DNA from 2 places in the Egibacter rhizosphaerae genome. Region 2 is predicted to be linked to the other one. Evidence: riboswitches for the same ligand, from Rfam matches in the RefSeq annotation. Region 2 holds a riboswitch; the other holds the start of a gene.

Region 1 (4,466 bases), 360 kb from region 2:
ATCGCGAGCGTCGCCGCTGACCCTCGCCCCCGGCACACTCGGTAAGGTCAGTGCTGGTCTCCGGCGAAACCGAGTTGGGCCAGCTGCACAGCGACAACCGAGGAAGGTCGGCAATGGACCAGTACAGCCGCGTGAACCTGGCGAACTGAGAGTCGCGCGTGCGGCGCACACCGGCGAGGGCGGCTACGACCTCGACCGCTACCTCGACGATCCCGCGCGCTGTCGTCGACGGTGCGCGCCGACGGGCCCCACCTCGGCGATCTCATCGGGTTGCGCATCGTGCACCTGCAGTGTCATCTGGGCACCGACTCGCTGTCGCTCGCCCGTCTCGGTGGGGAGGTGACCGGCGTGGACTTCTCGCCGTCGGCCCTCGCGGTGGCGCGTGACCTGGTGGGAGGATGAGGCGAGCTATGTCGGCAGCGCGCCGCTCGCCGCTCCGGTGACGTTCGAGTGGCACCACGGGCTCGGCGAGACGGTGCAGGCCGTGCTCGACGGGGCTGCGCCTCACCCGCCTGGCTGAGCACCGCGACATGGAGTGGCCGCAGCTGCCGTGGATGCGGGCCGACCGCGAGGGGAGGTTCGCGCTGCCCGACGGTCGCGAGCGCCTGCCCCTCATGTTCACGCTCGAGGCCGTCAAGCCCTCGTGACCTGCTCGTGGCTGTCGCGGGTCGCAAGGTGTGTTGGGTTGATGGCCGGAGCGGTGGGTTCGGCAACACACCACCCCTTCCATCGCGTCCTGGTGTCGTCCTACGGCACGGCTTGGAGCATGAAGCGGCCCAGGCACCGGACGATGGACCCCTCGCGGTCGCCTCCTCAAACCCACTTGACCACGGAGCCCTGAGGTTCAAACTTTCGGCCGAAAACTTGTAGGCTGGCGTCATGGACCGTACTCGGTTCGTGTCCAATCGCTTCGGACGGCTAGAGCAGGGCTTGGGCCCCTACGACCTCCTGAGCTTTCACCCGGAGCCCCTGCCTCGTACGCTCGACCTCGACAGCAGCCTCGTGAACATGCTCTCGAGTGCCGACCGAGCGCTGGGCCGCTTGGCGGGAGTGGGCCGGCTCCTGCCCAACCCCCACCTCTTGGTCACGCCCTATGTGACCCGGGAGGCGCTCGCCAGCTCCCGCATCGAGGGGACACAGGCCTCGCTCTCCGACGTCTTCAGCGCTGCGATCGGCGGCGCGGAGGCAGGCGCGGACACCGACGAGGTTCGCAACTACGTCCATGCGATGGAGTACGGCCTCGAGCGACTCGCCACGCTACCGATCAGTGTGCGGTTCATGGAGGAGCTCCACGGCGAGCTCATGTCGGGAGTGCGAGGGCAAGAACGCCAGCCTGGCGAGGTCCGCAGCTCGCCGAATTGGATCGGATCGCCCGACAACCGGCCGGAAACCGCGGTCTTCGTGCCAGTACTACGACCTGCTCCAAGGGGTGAGGGAGCGCGGCGACATCGACGGGTGGCTGGCCTTCTTCATCACCGCGGTGAGTCGCAGGCGATCGACGCCGTGGAGCGGGGTGAGCGTCTCGTCGACCTGCGGTACGCGGATGATCTTTGCCGCGTCAGCCCGCCGAGTGGCCTCTTCCTTCGTGCCCGCGGGGAGGCCGCGCCGATTCGCGTCGCCAGGCCGGTTGCAGCCAGCGCGGCTCGATCAGCATCAGAATCGGCGCAAGGCCGAGCAGCGTCACGCTGAGCAACAACCCGGCGTACCTGCCCGCGTCGGTCCCGCCCGGATCGCCGAGCGTGAGGGTCAGCGCCAGCACCGCGGTGCCGCTGCCGCCGACCAGCCCGAGCACGTAGAGCCGGTCGAGTGGGCCGAGGCGGCGGATCCGTCCCGACCACTGCAGCAGTCCGAAGCCGAGCAGCACGACGGCGATGGTCCACGTCGCAAGCATCGGATCCCATCCTGATTGCGACGATCCCATCTCGCGACCGTGATCGAACCCCGCGAACCCAGTCGCCCCTCAAGTTCGAGCCCGTACCGGTCGATAACACCAATGAGGCGCAGTGGCCGGTCGACCGGGGGAGGTACACCGACCGGCGGGCGCTGCCCCTCGTTTCCGAGAAGGGCAAACCCGTCGCAAGGCGGGGACGCAAAGCCACGGGGCCCGCTGAGATCTCCGCGGGTCGGCCGGGTTACCGAAGCCTATGTCTGGAGTACTTCTATGAGCACCATTGCTCTTCCCACACGCATGCTCGCTGTCGGCGGGTCCCTGTTGGTCACGGCCGGTCTGGCCGGGCTGATGGTTGCCGGCCCCACCGCGTTCGCCGAGGACACCGGCGTTACGGCCAATGCCGAGGTGGCGAGCACCATCTCCATCGCGGCGGACGAGGCAGCCTTCACCCTCGCTGACGTTCCTGGCGAGACGGCGTCAAACACGTCGGGTCTGACGGTCCAAACCAACAATGAGGGTGGCTACAACGTCGCGGTTGAAGCCGACGTCCCCGCGTTGGAGGGCGAAAGTGCCGAGAACACCGACGACATTCCGATCGGCACCCTCGAAGTCCAAGACGGTGAGGAGACGTACGCGTCGATGAGTGACACGGAGTCGGTCACGGTTCACGGCCAGACCGAGAGGTCCGCCGAGGGAGGCGACACCGTCACCGCCAGCTACCAGATGGAGATGCCGTTCGTGAACGCCGACACCTACTCGGGTGACCTGACATTCACGGCCACGGCGAACTAACGTTGACCACCACACACACCAGCCTGGGGACCCAGCGTCGCACGTCGGCGCTCGTTCTCGGGCTGGTGCTCGTCCTCTTCGCGATCCCGACGCCGGCCTCGGCCGACACCGAACCCGAGGATGTCGAGGACCGGCCCGCGATGTCGTTGCGGGTCAGTCCCGCGGTGATGGAGGTGGACCACGCACCGGGCGGCACCGTTGAGCCGCTGCGGGTGGACAACACCGGCAGCGAGCCCGTGGAGGTCGTGGCCGAGGTCACCGAGTTCACCGTCACCGAGCACGGCACGACCGAGTTCGCCGGCCCCGACGAGCTGTCGGCGGCCGACTGGGTCACGCTCGAGGAGACCGAGTTCGCCCTCGAGCCCGACGAGCGACACGACCTCGACGTGACCGTCGACGTGCCCGAGGACGCGGAGCCCGGCGAACGCTACGTCAGCGTCATCCTCGCGGTGCCCTCCGCCGATGGGGAGGGCAACATCTCGCTGACCCACCGGGTCGCCGCCAAGCTGTACATCGAGGTGCCCGGCGACCAGATCGAGCAGCTCGAGCTCGGCGAGCTCAGCGGTCCGGCCGTGATCGATCGCGGACCCGCGGAGTTCGAGCTCGCGGTGCACAACCGCGGCAACATCCACCGCACCTTCCAGGAGGAGGGGCGCCTGACCGCCACCACGGGCGAGGGCGACTTCGCGTTCGAGAACTTCACCGTGCTCGGCGACGGCACGCGCCTCGTCGAGGGTGTCTGGCGCGACCCACCCATCCTGTGTCTGGGATGCACCGTCGAGGTGACCGCCGACGACGGACAAGGCGGCGAGGTCGTGGCCACCACGAGCGTGCTCGTGTTCCCGTGGCAACTCTCCCTTGCCGGTCTGCTCGCGGGCCTTGGCCTGTTGATGTTGCTGCTCGCTCGTCGCCGCCGTCGTGCCGAGAAGCGCCGCGGCCAGGGAGACGTGACCCCTCCGCTGTCCGACGAGCCGGCCGCCCCCGTGCACGTCGCCGGATAACCGAGCCGGTTCACGGGGAGGTCGCCGATGGGCGTCTGCGGGCGGCCGCGACGACGGGCGCGGCCGTCTGTCTGCTACGAGTACCTACCGCCTGGCAGGAGCCGCCGGGAATCCTCATTTGACAACTGCCGCAACGCATCGATGACGCTCATGAGGTGCTCGCGCATGATCTTCTCCGCTTGCTCGGCTTCCCCGGCAACGATCGCCTCAACGAGCTCGTCGTGCTCGCGGAGTCCGACTTGGGGACGCCCGGGCAGCAGCGCCACGCCGAAGTGGTATCGGACGCTCTCGTAACGCAGCCGCTCGAGGAGCTTTGCGACCGTGTCCTGTCGAGCCATCTCGCGGACAGCGTCATGAACGGCGTGGGTCAGGGTGCTATAGCGGACGATGTCGCTGTCCTCGACGGCCTCGCGCATCCCGGCGATGAGCTCCCGCAGCCGTTCGCGCTCATCGTCGGTTGCGCTGCGGGCGGCTTTGGCGGCGGCAAGGCCCTCCAGGACGGCACGGGCCTCGGTGATCTCGATCGCTTCGTCCAGGCTGATGGCGCGGACCTTGGCGCCCCGGTTGCGCTCGCGCTCCACGAGGCCCTCTCCGTCGAGCTGGATGAGGGCCTGGCGAACGGCTGCTCGGGTTTCGTCGAAGCGCCTGGAGAGTTCGGCCTCGACGAGGCGCTCGCCCGGGGCGAACTCACCTTCGAGGATCGCCGTTCGTAGCTGCGTGCCGAGGTCGTCGGCGCGTTGGTCGCGACTCGTGCTCATGGCCTGCCACCTCGTCATCTGCGG
Region 2 (4,466 bases):
CCTCGTCGCCGGCGGCGTGGCCGAGCCCGTCGTTCAGCGTCTTGAAGTCGTCCACGTCGAGGAAGAGCAAGCCGACGTGGTCCCCTTCACGGCCTTGCCGCGCCAGGGCATGGCCGACCCGGTCAGTGAACAGGTTGCGGTTGGGCAACCCCGTGAGCCCGTCGTGCAGTGCCTGCTCACGCAGCTGCTCCTCGAGCCGATGACGCTCGGTGACGTCCCGGTAGTTGATGACGATCCCACCCACGGCCGGATCGTCGAGCAGGTTGCGCAGGGCGCCCTCGACGTGTCGCCAGGACCCGTCCGCGTGGCGCATCCGCAGCTGGGTGGTTACCGGCCGGTCGGGGTTCTCGAACAGCGTGGGCAGTAGCTGTTCGGCCCTTGGCCGGTCGTCGGGGTGGATGAGCTCGAACCCCGAGCGTCCCACGAGCTCTTGGGGCTCGTGTCCGAGCACGTGGCGCACGGCCTCACTCTCGTAGAGGATCGTCGCGTCCGCGGCGATCACCCGGGACACGTCGCTCGCACGCGCCGCCAGCGAGCTGAAGAGTGCCTCGCTCGCCGCCACTCCCGCGGTGGCCCGCACCCGATCGAGGGCGAGCGTGGTCTGCGCCGCCAGGGAGGCGAGGGGGACCTCCAGTCCCTGATCCCCGGTCTCGGCCAGCAGCATCCCGCCCGACGAGCCGTTGGAGAGGGGAGCTACCAGGGCTGCATCCCAGGGCAGCCCGAGCACCCTCACCGCGTCAGCTTCCACTCGGCGTGGACCGTTGGCGGCTCCCAGATCGGTGTTTGCCCCTCCGGCCGTCGGGTCCAGCACGAGGCCGACCAATGCGGGGTCGGACGCGGCGCGCACGGTCAGGCCCCGGTCCTCGTGCAGGGCGACCGCGGCGCCACGCGGGCGATCCCGGCTCGCGAGCGCCGCCGCTCCCCGCTGCGCCGCCTCGAGCACGTCGCCGGCACGTTGGGCTCCCGTGAAGGTGACCCCGGTCTCGGTGAGTATCTCCTGCGCGCGCTGCTCACGGTCGCGGCGGTCGGCGATCGCGACGAGGACGCGCATCACCACGACGGTGAGGGCGAAGCCGGGGACCTGTGTGAGCACGACCGGGGAGAGCAGCGTCGTGGCGGGCCCGGCCGTGCCGGCGGCCTCGGCGACGGCGACCGCGACGAGATGGGAGAGCAGATAGCTGACCCCGAGCGCGGCTGCCGCGCGCGTGCTCCCGTACATGGCCCGGAAGTTCAGCGCGACGTACATGAGGCCGAGGGTCATCGCCGGGTCGCCGGTGCCGATGGCGACCACCGCGAGCGCCGGCGCTTCGATCGCGAGCCCCGACACCGGCATCCGGCCGCGCCGTCGGCCTCGAACCCACCAGCCGAGGACGACGAGCATGCTCGCGAGCCCGGCCAGGCGGAGCGCGGTGGGAGCCTCGCTGCCGAGCAGCATGGTGACGACGAAGGCCATGTTGAGCACCGCGAAACGGAAGAACAGGGTGCGGACGACGCCCACGAGGTCGCCGGGTCGGTGTTGACCAAGGCCGAGCACGCCCTTGAGCAGGCGGCTGAAGGATTCGGCGGTCGCGGCTCGGGGAGCCTTCATCTGCAGTCCTTGCCTTCGGCAACCCGGCTGACCGCGTGGGTCCCGTGGCTTTGCGTCCCCGCCTCGCGACGGGTTTGCCCTTTTCGCTGCACTCGTCCCGTCGACCGTGAATCACGCTGTGTAAGCTCCGACCCTCAGTCTCGGGCGTCCTCGTCCGGGGGCTCCGGGCTCGCTGCTGCACGTGTCCGGCGCCGCCGCTCGCGGAAGGCGATCACGAGAGCGCCGAGTGCGATGACCCCGAGGCCGAACGCGCCGCCCTGCGCGGCGCCTCGCAGAAAGCTCTCGATCGTCGAGGGTGCGTCGAACTGGGCCGCAGCGACCGTCACCCCGCTCGCGGCGGCGGCGACCACGAGCGCGAAGAGGCTCAACCGCAGGGGCTGGGCACTGGTCGACTCGACGTGCCGAGGATCGACGCCGCGCCGCCGGGCGTAGGTGAGCGTCGTCACGACGGCCACCGCCCACGGCACCAGCAGGGCGGCCACCGGCACGAGTGCCGAGGCGCGGACGGTCCACAGCAGCACCGTGGCCACGAGAGGGACGCCCCACAGCAGCACCTGGAACCCGACCGCGCTGGCCTCGTTCCACACGTCGCGTTGGCGCTCCTCGGCGTAGAAGTCGCTGTCGAGGTCGCCCACGGTGGCGGCGAACCGCTCGAACCGGTCCGTGGGGTTGGCGGGATCGGGCGAGTGATCGGTCATGGCTGGAAGCTCCCTGCGTGCGGCGGCTCGGGCGTGGCGGGCCGGGCGGGTCGGAACAGCGCCTCGACGCTCGTGCCGAGCGCGTCGGCCAGCGCGAGCGCGAGGTACACCGACGGCGCGTAGCCCCCGTTCTCGATCGCGATGATCGTCTGGCGACTCACCCCGACCTGCTCGGCGAGCACTGCTTGGGTGAGCTCGAGGGCGCGCCGGGTGCGCCGCACGTCATTCTGCTGCGCTTCGGGCGAGGATCTAGTCATCGTGGGTAATGTAAAACACGGTTTACGAGAGGTCAAAGACCCTTTACTTAATTCGGCGCGGCGTGTGGGGACGCGGTCGATGTCCCCCGCCCTCTATGCTGTTCGCACACGCCAACGGTCGGGCAGCGCGGCACGCACGCCTGCGGGACTCGGCCGCCGTCGAGCGGAAGGGGGGCCGATGCCTCCGGCAACGGCGGGCGAGGTGGCCGCGGGAACGGGCAGGATCGCGGGCTCGATGCTGGTCCGATGGGCCATTGCGAGCGTCGTGGCGCTGGCCATCGCGGTCGGGCTGGTGGCTCCTGCGGCGGCTGAACGACTGGCGGGGGGCGACCGCCTTGAGACGGCGATCGAGGTCGCCCGGGACTCGTACCCTGCGGACGGCTCCGCCGGCGCGGTCGTGCTCGCGCGGGCCGACGTGTTCGCCGACGCGCTCGCGGGCACGCCGCTCGCGGTTGACCGCGCGGCACCGATGCTCATCACCTCCCCCCAGGGGCTCGCCGAACCGGTGGCCGCCGAGATCGAGCGGGCGCTCGGGGACGAGGCCTCCAAGACCGTGTACCTCCTGGGCGGCGAGGCCGCGTTGTCGACGGAGGTCGAGCAACAGGTCCGTGCCCTGGATTACCAGGTGGAGCGCCTCGAGGGTGCGACGCGGTTCGAGACCGCGGTCGCCATCGCCGAGGAGATCGGCGAGGTCGAGCGCTACCTGATGACCACCGGCAGAGCGTTCCCCGACGCGCTCGCCGCCGGCCCCGCGGCCGCAGCGGCCGACGGCGCGGTGTTGCTCACCGACGACGAGGACTCTGCCGGCCCGACCGACGACGTGCTCGACGCGAACCCGGACACCGAGCGGGTCGCGATCGGAGGGCCGGCCGCGCAGGCCCACCCCGAGGCCGACGCGATCGTCGGCGCGACTCGCGAGCACACCGCGGTGGAGGTCGCCGAGCGCTTCTTCGACGATCCACCGGCCGCGGGCCTCGCTCGGTCCGGAGCCTTCCCCGACGCCTTGACCGGTGGGGCGCACATCGGCGCACTGACCGCCCACCCCGGCGAGGGTGGTGGGCCGATGCTGCTGACCCCCACGAACCGCCTCGCCGGTCCGGTGGCCGACTACCTCTGCGCCGGCGATGTTGCCGAGACCTCCGTCTACGGGGGCACGGCCGCGATCAGCGAACGGATCGAGGCCGCCGTGGACACCGCGGTCGAGGGGGCCGGCTGCTCGGGTGAGGACCCTGCGGACGCCTCGCTGACCGACACGTCCGTCCTTCACCCGCGCGGCGTCGGCCTGGCGCAGGCCGGGATGACCCTGCACGAGGTCGAGGCGACCACCGGCACGTCGCTGGAGGTGCTCGAGTTCGAGACGTTCGGTGGGCACTGCTACTACGCGCAGCCGGAGGGCGTCTCAGGGTTCAGCCTGATGGTCGGGGCTTCCGGGGACGCGCCGCCGCAAGACCCCCGGGACGGCGTGGTGTGGCGTGCGACCACCTCGTCGATCGACGGATCGAGCGTGGCGACGTCGGCCGGCGTGCGCCCCGGCGACTCGCGGGCGGACGTGGGGGACGCCTACGGCGCCGAGAACCTCACCGAGCGCGAGCACGTCTATCAGCCCGACGGGGTGTACCTCGACTACCGCACCGACGACGGCGAGCACGGGCTGCGCTTCGAGATCGGCGGGGACGGCGAGGTCCAGATGATCCACGGTGGCGAGGGTGACGCGATTACCGCCCCCGAGGGCTGTGCCTAGCCCGATCGCCGGCGGGCGGCCTACGACGCGGGGGCGAGGGCCTCGAGGGCCTCGCGATCGGCGATCTTGATCCAGCGCCGTCCGGTTTCGAGGACCTCGTCGCGTTGGAGGCGGGCGAGGGTCCGGCTCGCGGTCTCGGGGGCGCAGCCCGCGAGATCGGCGAGGTCGTCGCGGGCGATGGG

The links. Region 2 has a riboswitch for cyclic di-GMP ahead of ER308_RS16725 (putative bifunctional diguanylate cyclase/phosphodiesterase). Riboswitches for the same ligand answer to the same signal wherever they lie in the genome.
Region 1: linked by a shared signal. The riboswitch ahead of ER308_RS15215 (hypothetical protein) and the one ahead of ER308_RS16725 (putative bifunctional diguanylate cyclase/phosphodiesterase) in region 2 are both predicted to bind cyclic di-GMP.

Annotation. Positions count from the first base shown of each region.
Region 1 covers NZ_CP036402.1:3,289,674-3,294,139, forward strand. The annotation lists gene ER308_RS15200 (helix-turn-helix domain-containing protein) at 1-20, shown strand, start outside; gene ER308_RS22095 (class I SAM-dependent methyltransferase) at 232-402, shown strand; partial or broken gene ER308_RS23280 (Fic/DOC family N-terminal domain-containing protein) at 1,009-1,233, shown strand; gene ER308_RS22560 (hypothetical protein) at 1,559-1,891, opposite strand; cyclic di-GMP riboswitch class I at 2,055-2,140, shown strand; gene ER308_RS15215 (hypothetical protein) at 2,189-2,683, shown strand; gene ER308_RS15220 (hypothetical protein) at 2,686-3,684, shown strand; gene ER308_RS15225 (GntR family transcriptional regulator) at 3,759-4,442, opposite strand.
Region 2 covers NZ_CP036402.1:3,645,053-3,649,518, forward strand. The annotation lists gene ER308_RS16725 (putative bifunctional diguanylate cyclase/phosphodiesterase) at 1-1,588, opposite strand, end outside; cyclic di-GMP riboswitch class I at 1,603-1,677, opposite strand; gene ER308_RS16730 (hypothetical protein) at 1,723-2,286, opposite strand; gene ER308_RS16735 (helix-turn-helix transcriptional regulator) at 2,283-2,543, opposite strand; gene ER308_RS16740 (cell wall-binding repeat-containing protein) at 2,722-4,284, shown strand; gene ER308_RS16745 (Crp/Fnr family transcriptional regulator) at 4,305-4,466, opposite strand, start outside.